2 regions of the Bartonella mastomydis genome follow, and region 2 is predicted to be linked to the other one. Evidence: predicted binding sites of a transcription regulator. Region 2 holds the regulator's gene; the other holds the start of a gene.

Region 1 (6,910 bases), 170 kb from region 2:
AAATACGCCCTCCAGATAATAAAAAACCCCGCATTTGCGGGGCTTTAAACTGTATCCTACCCTCATTTAGATACAATACGACTAGTGCCGTAATTGTCATTAAATACGATTTGCATCAATTTGTCAACATGAAAATGATACGTATTGATACAATAATGAAATTAATATAGAGATGTGAAATTTTCAATTTTCCCTAACACAGAGAGAAAAGATGTTTTTAGTAATATTACTAGTTTGGTATTTCGATATCATCAGCTTATGGACTGCTTTTATAATAGCAATTATTGCTCTTGCTTGTTATGAATATAGTCTTTTACAAGCAAAGAAAGAACTTAGGATGTTAAAAAATGATTCAGAATATCAAATTGGGGGGTTAAAAAATGCAATTTATCATTCAGAAGCTGAAATTGAAAAGCTAAAAGATGAAATTTATGATTCAGAAGCTGAAATTGAAAAGCTAAAAGATGAAATTAAGGAGGCAAAAAATACAATCAACTATTTAAGATCTACAATATATTTTTCAGAAAAAAAATATAAAAAATATGAAGAAGATTAGAATCTGATTGCCAGTAAACCTAACGATCAAAGTACTTCTGAAGAGCATTAAGAGCAATCTCTAGTGAACCCACCAGATGCGGTAATTCTTGATCTTCTATAACGATGCACTGTAGCGCAGAATGAAGATTGTACTGTCTATAGAGATGTTGCGCTTCTTTTATTGCCTCTTGCATGGCTTGATAATGACGGGTCGCTTTTTCAACCCACTGTTCAAAGCTATTAGGATCTGAATTAGTTGAAACATCATCATAAATCGCGTTTGGAAATCCTTTTGCACAAAGGTAATTATTTCTTATCTGTAGGTACTGTTGCGCGGTATCATAGTGCTCTTGTGTAAGTACACCTTGCAAGCAAAGCCGCCCTATGTAAGTACCAGCGAGTGGATTTTTTGCGTCATATAAGGTTAAACCGAAGCGTTTTGCACGCATTTCTATAGCTAATTTATCAATGGCTTCACGCGGTTCTTTTGCACGTGATATACGACCATTTGCTTCTCTTATCTGCCCTGTGATTCTAGGGCGTCCCCTCTTTTTATTTTTTTTCACATATAACCTCAGACACCTGTTTAACGTTTTCCCAAATTTCCTTTGAATTTGACGATGTTTCTATACTCAAATGCACTACAAATATCAGCAACAAGCCCACTATTGAAAAGATTGTAAATTTTTTCCAATCATCACCATCATTCAACACCCATATGATGACAAGTATCATTATTCCAACTAGAAAGCCTGCCACTACATAACAACCTCCTATAATACTAGCATTATGTTGTAATGATTTTATCTCTTGCTCTGTAATAGTGTAGTAATGAACTGGCTTAGTTTTACAGATTTCACTAAAGCTATGAAGCGGCTGCTTATCGGACATTTACACACCACCTTAAAAAGGAACATCATCATTTAAAGCGTTTGTAGGCATATCAAGAGGTCTGTGAATGCTTGCATAAGCAGATGACGGCTCTTGATCATCATTATTTTTGCTGTCTAAAAGCTGTAATTCGCCTTTGTAAGGAGGCAATACGATTTCTGTTACATACCGTTCACTACCGTTTTTATCTTGCCATTTACGGGTTTGTAAGCGCCCCTCGATATAAACTTTGCTACCCTTCTTAAGATACTGAAGAGCTACTTTTGCAAGATGTGGATTAAACACCACAATGGAATGCCACTCTGTTTTGTCTATTCTCTTATTGGTTGCCTTGTCTGTATAGCTTTCAAACGTTGCCATTCGAAAATTGACCACCTCGCCACCGGAAGGCATTGTTTTACTTTCGGGATTTGCACCTAAATGACCAATTAACATCACTTTATTAAGCATTTGCTTTGCTGTCCTTTTTATGGGAAATGGCACTTAGAAACGAAAATAACTGATACATAACAACAATATAACACATTATGCTATATTATTACAAGCAAAAATGGTTTTAATAAACTGAATCTAAAGAATGAATCATGTTTTTATTTTACTTATTTGCTTGTGTTTTGATACGTAATGTGTAATAAAAGAGGTGTTCGTAAACTTACGAATAACGATAACAGAAACGCATCGCAAAACAGAAGCCGCGTTCATAAAGAGCGCGGCTTTATCATATGAACAATCATCATCAAATATTTGAAATAAACTTGTGTTTATACACAAAGTATGTATTTTAGTAGTGAAAAGATTTTTTAATTCCCCTTATTCTTTTCAATTTTATTTTATTTGATTCATTAGCTATAAAAGCCGTATCAATTCATTTTGATGCGGTTTTTATGTATTAAGGCTTGCGATTTTGCACGTTTTGTGTAATAAGGAGGTATTTTCCTCTTTTTGTTTGTATCTATCAAAAAGTAGTTTTGGATTGGTTTTGGAATCAAAAGCCGTGTCTTAAAGGACGCGGCTTTCTTTTTTGCTATAAACCAGCCCCCCGCCCCTTATTTACGCTGCTTTGTTTTCACTCTTGTCATTACTACAAACATCATGACAAATCCTTTGCTTGCCATTAATAACGGCATTGCCATAAATTTTTACACCCTCTGCAATAATAGACCTTTTGGAAACGCACGCATCATCATAAATTTCTACTTTTTCATAAATACGAGCATTCTCATAAACACGGGCATTCCCATAAATCTTGACATCTTTATAAACAGCCGCTTTCCCATAAACCCTAGCATTATTAAAAATATGAACATTCTCATCTATATAAGCAGACCCTGATACTTTTGCATTCCCATAAACAAAGCCCTTTACATAAGCACTATGCCAAACCTTTGCATCGTCATAAATTTTTGCCTCTATAGAAATAAAGGCTTTGCCATAAACCACGGCATTGTCACAAACTTGACCACAAATTTTTGCGTTCCCATAGACCCTAGCATTATCACTAACTACGCACTTGCCATAAACCCACCCCTTGCCACGAAACCACATGCTACCACTCACACTAGCATTATCATAAATATGGACATTGCCATAAACATGGGTATCACTCCCGTAAACTTTAGCTTTATCACGAACTATAGCATTCCCATAAACTTTAGCATTTTGAGCAACAATGGCTTCATTACGTACCTTTGCATTTTCACTAACAACAGCATTCATAGCAACTATAGCATCATCATAAACCCAGCAATTGCCTTCATGAGAGAGATTGCTTTCCTTTTCGATAAAGCCCCCTAAATCCCCCGCCTTTATATCATCAAAATCCCTTAAAGCACGAATGCGATAAAAGTTTCTAGGTTGATGAGTTTCAGTATCCTTAACTTCTTTTGTTTCATCTGTAAGTTCATATTTTTTAGATACAGTTGTCGTGGTCATAGGTAGCTCCTAATCTAATATTCGATTAATTTGTAAATGAAATGAGATGTTTTAAAGAGGCGCCCCCGCCGCGCCGCTGCTGTTTTAAGCTGCTTTTTCTAAAGTATTATTCGAGTTATATATGACTTTATTGCCACTATAAACCTCGCCTTCCTTATGAACAAAATCGCACTCTCTTAATTTTGCTTTTCCTGAAACTTTACCATAAATTTTTGAATAGCCTGAAATTTTTGCATTACCATCAATAATTCCGTGAATTTCAGCATGCCCTTCAATAACAGCATTCCCATAAACTTGCGCATTTTTATAAAGTTTTGAAAAGCCTAGAATCTTTGCATTGCCATAAATTTTTACATCAGAATAAATACAAGCATATCCTGAAAGTTTAGCATTGCCAAAAATATGGGTATCATTAAAAACCCAAGCATTATAATGAACATGAGCATTCCCATAAATTCTTGCACATGGATAAATACGTGCAAAGCCATAGACCTCTGCATTGCCGTAAACAAAGCCACCCACAACAGCCTTGCCATAAACACGGGCGTTTTCATAAATACAAGCTTCTACATTAACATGAGCATACCCACTTACAACGGCATTATCGTAAACCCGCGCATTGCTATAAACCTTGGCTTTACCTCCAACCCAGCAATTGCCATGATGTGATAAATTGTATTCACTACCTATATACCCCCCAAGGTCACCTTTTTTCACATCACCAAAATCTCTTAATGCTCTAATTCTATGAAGTGTATTAAAGCCAACCTCGATTGTTTCACCTGTAAATTCGTATTTTTTTGCGAACTCTCTATTTTTAAAAGAGCCATTATCATCTGTAATAAAAAAAGAAGATTCTTGTTTTTTAACTGTAGCATTCATGCTTGTTTTCCTAGTTATTTAGAGTTTTTAATTGAAACCCCATAAGGGCGTCGGGTGCTAAAAACACGGTAACTAGTCCGTTGCTTATACTTTTCCCTCGCGAAGGGTATTGTATGGTATAAGCACACCCGACAAAATCGTTATACGCTACTTAAAGCATAAAAGACAGCCAGTATTTTAAGAAATGGGAGAAACCTTATCGTGGTTTACCCGCTAGTTATTAGTGGTTTTTAAGCACTTGTCGACTTTCTAAACCAGCCATTCCTTAAAGTCAATACGTATTTTTTATTTTTTTTACTTTTTTTCATTTTGATGCTTACATAATTGAATATCGAGCGCTTTTTCTAGCTCTCTATCCATCTCATCACAAGACAATGGATAACCTCTCTTCAAATCATTCGTTATCTCACTAATCAACTGATCATCTTTTGTACGTTTTTTGATTTGAACATTTACCTCGTCTATTAATGCTTCATAACTCAATACGCTTTTTGGCAAATTACCACCGTATATCCACGCTTTCACTTGCGCCTTCGTGCTGAAATCCGCATTCGCGGGCGTCTCATGATACTGACCGCCTTCAAATTCTTCATATTCCCTCATTCCATCATCATATTCGTAAAGATTATAAAAATACTCTGCTACCCCTAATCCCCATGGTGCATATCCAACCGCCGTTGCAATAAATTTCTTTTGCTGTCTTGATTTACGATTTCTTAAAAACATTTGATTTAATATCCCCTAGTCTAAATCCATAACTTTACCTATGGGTTTATTTGCCTCATATTGGACCGTACAGTAGCGTTTTTATTTTCAATGTGGTTTTTATCATAAAAATCTAAAATCGCTCTGTACGGTACTTTTTTAGCTGTTTAAACCCATATCTATTCTCAAAACAATCAGCACTTTTCACTATTTTGCTGTTTTTCACTCAATGCCCTTTAAAACTTCTTCAAGTTCTTTTGAACGCTTTTCAATGCGTTCTGATGATATCGTCACCTCTTGATTTTTGCTCTTGATTTCTGGCTTTTGAAGGTTCTTAAGAATGCGATTAGCTTGCAAACGAATACCATTTTCAAGCTTTTCGCAGTAACGATAAAAATCTGCTGTTGAGGGCATAAAGGTCGCATTTAAACCCTCTGCTTTGCCTTTCAAAGCGTTCTTTGTCGCTGTTTGCAATATCCAACTGCTTATGCCGTTAAGAGCGTAAAAATACGCAAGTGCTGTTGCTTTCTCATCTGATCCCATGGGGCTTTTGAGACCATTTGAAAGGACAAGATACGCTGTTTGGATTTCTTCTTCCGTCGCTTTTTTTTCAAGCTTTTGCAACGCATCAGTAACCAATGCTGTAACTCTCTCCGCTTCTGCACTCAATGGCTTTTGCTCCGTTTTCCAATGGAATGGTGGTTGTGTTGTCATCCTCGAATAAAAATCTGTAAGCACTATCTGAATTTTTGATATTGGACATGAGCTGTGCAACTCGATAACTCCGGCCGCGCTGTTGTTCTGTTTGAAAATTGGTTTGTTTTCCATATTGTTTTTCCCTTTCTAATTTTTCTCGTTTCTTGGCTAGAAATCCATATTCTTGGTGTGTAATCCACTTGTACCAAGCCTTTTGCCAATCACTTTTTTTAGCATTTCGATTTGGATTATCTTGCCAATGAAGTTTAAATCTTTCGAATTCTAATAACGCTTCCTCATGCGTTAACCCTTTATCGATTGCGTATTGCAAGTTAGGTTCGAAATCAGCAGGCAATCGAAACTCTCGATTAGCTTTCGCTCGTTTTGCTTTCTTAGGAACGCTTTTTTGCTCGTGAATGGGAGGTTGGTTTTCTGATGATGTTTCGATTTGTTCTGATTGGCTATCAACATCATCACACTCGATTGGCTCGTCAACCAAATCGGTTGTTTCTAAATCTTCAAACTCAGTTTCTTTTTTTGATAAAACGATAGTTTTATTTTTTTTATATATATTATTCTTATTCTTTATAGCTTGATTTTGCTTGTCGTTTGCTTCAGCAAAAAAAACGTTTTGCTTAATTTTTGCTTCAGCAAAATCATTATTTTGCTTAACGTTTGCTTCAGCAAAATTATCAACGTGTTGTTTTATATTACTTTTCGCTTGTGCACCTTTTTTACCAGCTTCACTACGAACTTGTGATATGTGATCCTTTTTATCCGAAAAATCTTTTAGCTCTTCTTCAACACGCGTATTCCATAATCCATCATCTGTCTCAATAAGTTTATCATTCCTTATGAGATACTCGACAGTCGTTGAGAATTTTTTTTGTGAACAATGACAAACGCGTGCAAGCGTTTGAAAGTCTGTTTTAAGTGGTGCTTTTTTTTCATACATAAGAACAAGAAGGGTTATATAAATCCCCCGTTGTTCAGATGTCATTCCATTTGTACCACTTATCCAGTCATACAAATTAAATCGTATCCACGGCATCCCATTAGACATGCCTTACCTCCATTTCTTCATTATTATTGCAAGTGAAATTATCTAGCTCTTCATTTGAGTTATTGAGTTCTTTTTCAACTTCTAAATTCCACAAACGACCATCGTCTAAACGTATGATGACTCCATCTTCAATCAAGGAATTCAAAGCTGCTTCAAACTCTTTTACTGGATAACCAACCACAAGAGCCAATTCCCTTAAGTCAT
Region 2 (6,910 bases):
AGAAGATGATTGCCATCCAATATTTCGGCGTGCTCCTTCAAGTGTGGAATTTAATAAATTGCGCAAACGACTTTTGCGTCATATGAGGCAAGCTTTAGATGATTTTTCTATGCTCTCTACTGGAAAAAAATGGCTTGTTGCTTTATCGGGCGGAAAAGACTCTTATGGTTTATTAGCACTTCTTTTAGATTTAAAGTGGCGTGGTCTTTTACCCGTTGAAATTCTCGCTTGTAATCTTGATCAAGGTCAACCAGGTTTCCCTAAACATATTCTTCCAGACTTTTTGAGTTCTTATAAAATTCCCTATCGTATTGAATATCAAGATACTTATTCCATTGTTACAGATAAATTGTCAGAAACACAGACATATTGTTCACTTTGTTCTCGATTGCGACGGGGTAATCTCTATCGTATTGCACGTGAGGAGGGGTGTTCGGCATTAATTTTAGGGCATCATCGTGATGATGTTTTGGAAACATTTTTTATGAATTTGTTTCACGGTGGCCGATTAGCCGCTATGCCTGGAAAACTTAAAAATGATGAAGGTGATCTTTTTGTGTTACGTCCTCTTGTCTATGCCACTGAGGAAGATATGGAAAAATTTGCTCAAGCAATGCAATTTCCGATTATTCCTTGTAATCTTTGCGGTAGTCAAGATGGTTTACAACGTAATGCAATGAAAGAAATGCTGAAAAATATCGAAAGACAAATGCCAGGACGCAAAGATACAATGATTCGCGCTTTAACGAATGTGCGCCCAAGTCATTTACTTGATAAGAAATTCTTTGATTTTAAAACATGTGAATAAAAATGAAGCATTGTTAAAAAATAAGTTTAAAAATTTCAATTTAAGTCACTTATTTATAATAATAATTCACTGTTTTGCAATTTAACTACCATAAATATTGTATTTTGAATTTTCTTATATTGTATCCATAAAAAATATCCCCCCATATCACAAGCAGAACTCTTGGACATATAAAACATAATTTAAAGAGATTCTTTTAAAATTGGTTTGCTCTTTTTTAAAGTAAACATGAAAGAGTCTTGTAGATTTTATCTTATTCTGTTGTGCAATAAAACATTGTCATTTAGAGCGATAAATGAAGAGAATATAAAATTCTTGATAAAAATAAGTTGTTTTTAGAATGTACAGCGAACATTCAAGACAGGGATTGCCTATAAATTCTCATGAAGTGAATCACATAAGTAACCAAACCCTATCGTGAGCAGTTGCTTTTTTATAAACTAACACTGATGGAGAACCTTATCATTGGGATGGGAAGAAGCTCAATTTTTTAAACGGCTATACCATAAAGGTCATAAGCATCTGATTGTTCGATTTTAACGGTGACAAACTCACCAACACGCAAGGGGCGTCGTGATGATATATGGACAACACCATCTATTTCTGGAGCATCGTATTGACTACGTCCTTTGGCGACTTTTCCTTGACTTTCATCGATAAGAACTTGGAGTCTTTTTCCAATTTTTTTCTTTAAAAGATGTGTAGAAATTTGTTGTTGTTTTGCCATAAAACGATGCCAGCGGTTTTCTTTCACATCTTCAGGAATATTTTCTAATCCCAAATCATTTGCAACGGCTCCTTTTACTTCTTCATATTTAAAGCATCCAGCGCGTTCAATTTTTGCTTCTTCTAGCCATTCTAGAAGCATATTAAAATCCTCATTTGTTTCGCCTGGAAATCCAACAATAAATGTTGATCGCAAAGTAAGGTCTGGACATATTTTTCGCCACTTTTCAATTCTACGGTTTGTTTTTTCCATAAGAGCAGGACGCTTCATATGACGCAAAACAGTCGGTGATGCATGCTGAAAAGGAATATCCAGATAAGGGAGAATTTTTTTTGCCGCCATAAGTTCGATGACTTCATCCACATGGGGATAAGGATAAACGTAATGCATACGTACCCAAATGCCCATATCACCTAGTTCGCGACAAAGATCAAAGAATTTTGTTTTAATTGTGCGATCTTTCCAAGAATTTTCGAGATATTTAAGATCAATACCATAAGCACTCGTATCTTGTGAAATAACTAAAAGTTCTTTTACACCTGCTTTTACCAACTTTTCAGCCTCACGAAGAACATCACTGATGGGACGTGAAGTGAGATCACCACGCAGGGTAGGGATGATACAAAAACTACACCTGTTAGAACATCCTTCAGAAATCTTTAAATAGGCATAATGGCGAGGTGTTAAACGAATACCTTGGGGAGGAACTAAATCAAGAAAAGGATCATGAACAGGGGGAATTGCCGTATGAACAGCTTGTATAACACTTTCATAAGCTTGTGGTCCTGTAATCGCCAATACATTAGGGTATTTTTGGCGAATAACATCAGGATCAGAACCAAGACACCCTGTTACAATAACTTTTCCATTTTTTTTGAGAGCTTCATCAATATTGGCTAGCGATTCTTTTCTGGCAGAGTCGAGAAAACCACAGGTATTTACAATAACGACATCAGCTCCTTGATGTTGACGTGAAATTTCATACCCTTCAGAGCGGAGACTTGTAATAATTCGCTCAGAATCTACGAGTGCTTTTGGGCATCCGAGGGAGACAAAACTAATACGAGGTGCTGCCATGATAATCCTATAATTACTATGAAGATTGCGTTCCGCTTTTATTGACTTAAAAAATCAAAAAATGTTCTTTATTTTTACAGATAATAATTTGTTATAAATCGATTTGATTTTTTTCTACAATATTTTGTGTATGCTTACAATTTTATCTTATTATACATACTATTATTGAGAGCGGTGATATAAGACAGACTCCTTCAAAATATTCAAGCTCTTTTAGAGTAGGTGGTGAATATTTTTAAGCTTTTTTGTCGAGCCTTACGTGAGTGAACAATATATGAGAGCAGAGGGGTAGTGAAACGAGTCCCATAAGGATTTAGATTTATTTATAAACCCAATTGGAGGCATCTTTTAGCTATGGGGAGAAAGTCAACTGCGTGTGGCACAATATTTTAAAATACTCAATAGTTTTTTACTGTATTTTATTGCGATATATACTCCATATATAAGTTTATTTTTAATATTTGCGAATAAGTCCGGTAAGTTTTCCTTGTATTTCTACACGCTCAGATTTGTATGTACGTACTTCGTAGTGAGGATTAGCAGCTTCTAATGCAACAGATGTTCCTTTGCGTCGATAACGTTTTAATGTTGCTTCTTTTTTATCAATAAATGCGACAATAATTTCACCTGATATTGCTGTATTTTGACGTTTTACAATAATCGTATCTTTATCAAGGATCCCAGCCTCAACCATAGAATTATCTTTAACTTCTAATGCATAGTGCTCACCTGTATTAACCATATCGTGTGGGAGAGAAAGAGTGCTTGTTTGTTGCAGTATAGCAGAGGCGGGCACACTCGCAGAAATACGTCCCATAATGGGGATTGTGATATTTTTTTTTTCTTCTTCCTCAACACTTCCAAGATTAGCCAAGTTTTTTGATATTTCTCTTTTATTTTTTTCTATCACACTGGGAGAAATCTTACGGGCTAGAGAAAGGTTAAATGTTATTTTTTCAGGGAGTCGAATCACCTCCACTGCACGAGCACGATTGGGTAAACGACGTATAAACCCCCGTTGTTCCAAGGCGATAATAAGCTTATGAATGCCAGACTTTGAAGAAAGCTCTAAAGCATTTTTCATTTCTTCAAAAGAAGGAGGAACACCTGTTTCTTTTATATGATTGTGAATAAACAAGAGGAGCTCATATTGTTTACATGTCAGCATTCAATGTTCCAATCAAAAAATAAAAAAATTACAGTAAAAAATACGTGTATATAAATAATTATACAACTTTTTTTGCTAAATCAAAATTATTTGCTTTATTTTTGATCTTATAAGTGAAGTTAATTAGGCAATATGTTTATTTATAGACATATTTAATATATAATAAGTATGAAATTTTACTTTCATAAATTTATCATAATATTGTTTATATATTATAAAACTACACTAATATTAAATGATATATAAAAAATATTTTATAGCTCTGACTGAATAATTTAACACTCAATTTTATGGTCAGTATTATCCTTCTACTTTTTATACATCTATGTTTTTTATTATTTTCTCATATAATAAAATTAAATAAAATACATTCTCTCAATAGCGCAACGGATCACTCTATGTATATTTAGAATCATTTTGCACATTTTTTCTATTTTTTTATTGTTTAGTCAAATTATCTACAGTAACAATAATGAGCATAATTTATAGTCGTGCCTGATATTTTCAATGAGACTGAATTTTTTTGTTTCACAGCTGCTTTATTCTATAAAATAATCGGCTTTTATTATAGAATCATCGTGCTTGAATAAAAGTCACATCCTCAAAATGCCATTGTTGCTCGTTCACATATTTATTTTAAAAAAGATATCTTTCAATGTACTCGCTTCCATCAAGATGATTTTGCAAATAACATAAAATCTCTTAGGCAACGCTACCTTCACATCTTAATAATCTACACCACCATACTTATTTTTCCCACCCCTCATGTTGTGATAATTTTTGTTTATTGAAAGAAAATACAAGAGGCAGTTTTATTTTTTTAATCGATTTATTTTTCTCTTTGTGTTGAGCCAAGCAAATGAGTTTTATAAGTTCAATATAAAAGAAACAAACGAATTAGAAATAAGAAAATCTTACGGTATTCAGATCTCTCACTCGAGTAAGAAAATAATAAATTATTATAAATCAATATGTTATTTTATAAATCTCTATTCATATTTAAAAATTAAAACATAAAATAAAAATGATATAGAGTAGGAAGTGTTTTTCTGCTCACCCCATGATGCTTCATAGCCTATGTATGGAGGAAGAGGGGGGCGTTTTTTGTAATTTTAGCATTTCGAATCTATGAAATATTTTTATCGTTAGATTATTTTTTTATCGAAATTTCAAAAAGAAGATCACAGAGCAATTCTATAATGATGAAGAAAGGAAAAAAACGGAAAATTATTGATAACTAAAAAAAATAATAATATTTTTTTCAAAAGGTGTTGACCAAATGAAAAGTCAACCGTATGTTCCCCTCACTTTCTGCAAACTAGATAGCTTGTGTGAGAGCGCGTAGCTCAGCTGGTAGAGCAACTGACTTTTAATCAGTAGGTCCAGGGTTCGAATCCCTGCGCGCTCACCAACTTTATATGATACCGATAAGCTATGCAGAAGTTTGAGAGCTTTTCTATTTTGATTCTTTTTATTTTTTTGATTGCCCTAGTTTTTGGGGGCGTTTTTTGGTTGATTCTATAGCCAATCATTTTTTATCAGCTATTTGTATGTTAGAGTGCTCTTTTGTCCAATCTAAAGGTGTGCTTTAAAGCTTGTGATACAATTACACTTGCGTTGATAGCTGGTATGGCTACTCGTCTTCGTAATTTATAGGCTGTTTTTTAATACCGCTCTATTACATAAAACAAGCTGGTAAAATCGTCATACTTATTCACAGTTTGTATTTATTCACAGCTTATCTTATAAGATAATTTTCTATAACATATTGATTTATCTATTCTTTATTGTTTTTACACTTTTATATAGTGCATTTATTTCTTATGACAATCACAAAATGGTTAACAATGTGTTAATTTTTTGATAAAAGAAGCAAATTCAAGGATGGTATATGCGCGAGGGATATCATTTAAAAACGTGAATACTCCTCTCGCGTATAGAAAGCGTGATGTGGTTTTTGCAGTAGTACTTAACAAAAATAAGTGGACTGAATAGATGCCTTCAAATAGTAAAAAGAAATTTACTTCTATTATCAAACAGACATTTCAATTATTTTCTATGATCGTTATTTCTCAATCATTGGTGTCTTGTTGCGCAAGCGAAACCGCACATTTTTCAATAAAAGATTCCTATCATAATAAACCAATTGACGTAAATACTTCTGTTCTACCGAAACAAATATCCAATAATAAAAATCAATCAGAAGCAAAAAAACGTGGGCGGGCGGTTGTTGGTAAACCTTATCAAATAAAAGGGAAGTGGTATTACCCTGAGAATGATCCAACGTATACACGTGTTGGTGAAGCATCATGGTATGGTTCAGATTTTCATGGGCGTCTAACGGCAAACGGTGAGATTTATGACATGAATCTTCTGACTGCTGCTCATCCTACAATGCCTTTACCTAGCTATGCTCGTGTTACTAATTTGAAAAATGGATCTTCACTCATTGTTAGAGTGAATGATCGCGGACCTTTTATGAAAGACCGTATCATTGATTTATCAAAGCAAGCTGCAACAATACTTGGTTATGTAGATAGAGGCGTCGCAGATGTTAAAGTAGAATATATTGCTGAAGCACCCATTGGCTATTATGATGGTGCATATTTAATGGCCTCTTATACTCCTGGAAATACTGCCTCATACTCATTAGCGTCAGAAAACGTTTCGAAAAAAAGAGAAACTGTTTTGTTCAAGGAGCGCAATATAGAAAACAAAGAAGAATTAGCTAAAGCAGATCCTGTTTCACAGGAACAACGCAATAAAAATGTTGCAGTGAAATTACCAGAAATTGGTCCTATCATGGTTGATAAGCCGGTGCCATTCGATCAAGTTGCTTCTATAAATAAGCTCAACAAAAAAACAAAGGTCAATTGGCTACAACTGTTTTAAGAAAAAATGCATTGAATTTTAATCTATATCATTTTCAAATAAAAAGTATTAAAAAAGGAGGAGAGTGTTATTATTAATAATTTAATACATCTCTCCAATCCATTGTCAGTCTTTTTTTGGTTTTATGACAGTATTTGCTTATAAAACACATGCTTCTTCTGCTGTGACAAGCTTTTGTCAAGTGAAGGTAAGCGGATTGTGTGAGTCTGTTAGTGTAATCTCTAAAAACGACTGTAAA

Evidence for each region. Region 2 encodes LexA, which represses DNA repair genes until DNA is damaged. Its sites were predicted from a motif close to TGTTCNNNNTGTGTTCNG; they were not measured.
Region 1: ssb (single-stranded DNA-binding protein) is a predicted target of LexA. The motif match lies at 1,934-1,951, and genes of this name have one in related genera.

Annotation. Positions count from the first base shown of each region.
Region 1 is NZ_LT883138.1:548,685-555,594, reverse strand. Features, by position in the region: gene FJG96_RS05550 (hypothetical protein) at 212-556, shown strand; gene FJG96_RS05545 (hypothetical protein) at 576-1,103, opposite strand; gene FJG96_RS05540 (hypothetical protein) at 1,090-1,428, opposite strand; gene ssb (single-stranded DNA-binding protein) at 1,441-1,878, opposite strand; gene FJG96_RS05530 (LbetaH domain-containing protein) at 2,479-3,360, opposite strand; gene FJG96_RS05525 (LbetaH domain-containing protein) at 3,445-4,242, opposite strand; gene FJG96_RS05520 (hypothetical protein) at 4,537-4,968, opposite strand; gene FJG96_RS05515 (hypothetical protein) at 5,170-5,616, opposite strand; gene FJG96_RS05510 (DUF1376 domain-containing protein) at 5,576-6,706, opposite strand; gene FJG96_RS05505 (DUF1376 domain-containing protein) at 6,699-6,910, opposite strand, start outside.
Region 2 is NZ_LT883138.1:714,042-720,951, reverse strand. Features, by position in the region: gene ttcA (tRNA 2-thiocytidine(32) synthetase TtcA) at 1-808, shown strand, start outside; gene rimO (30S ribosomal protein S12 methylthiotransferase RimO) at 1,299-2,612, opposite strand; gene lexA (transcriptional repressor LexA) at 3,067-3,780, opposite strand; tRNA gene FJG96_RS06295 (tRNA-Lys) at 5,116-5,191, shown strand; gene FJG96_RS06290 (septal ring lytic transglycosylase RlpA family protein) at 5,776-6,672, shown strand.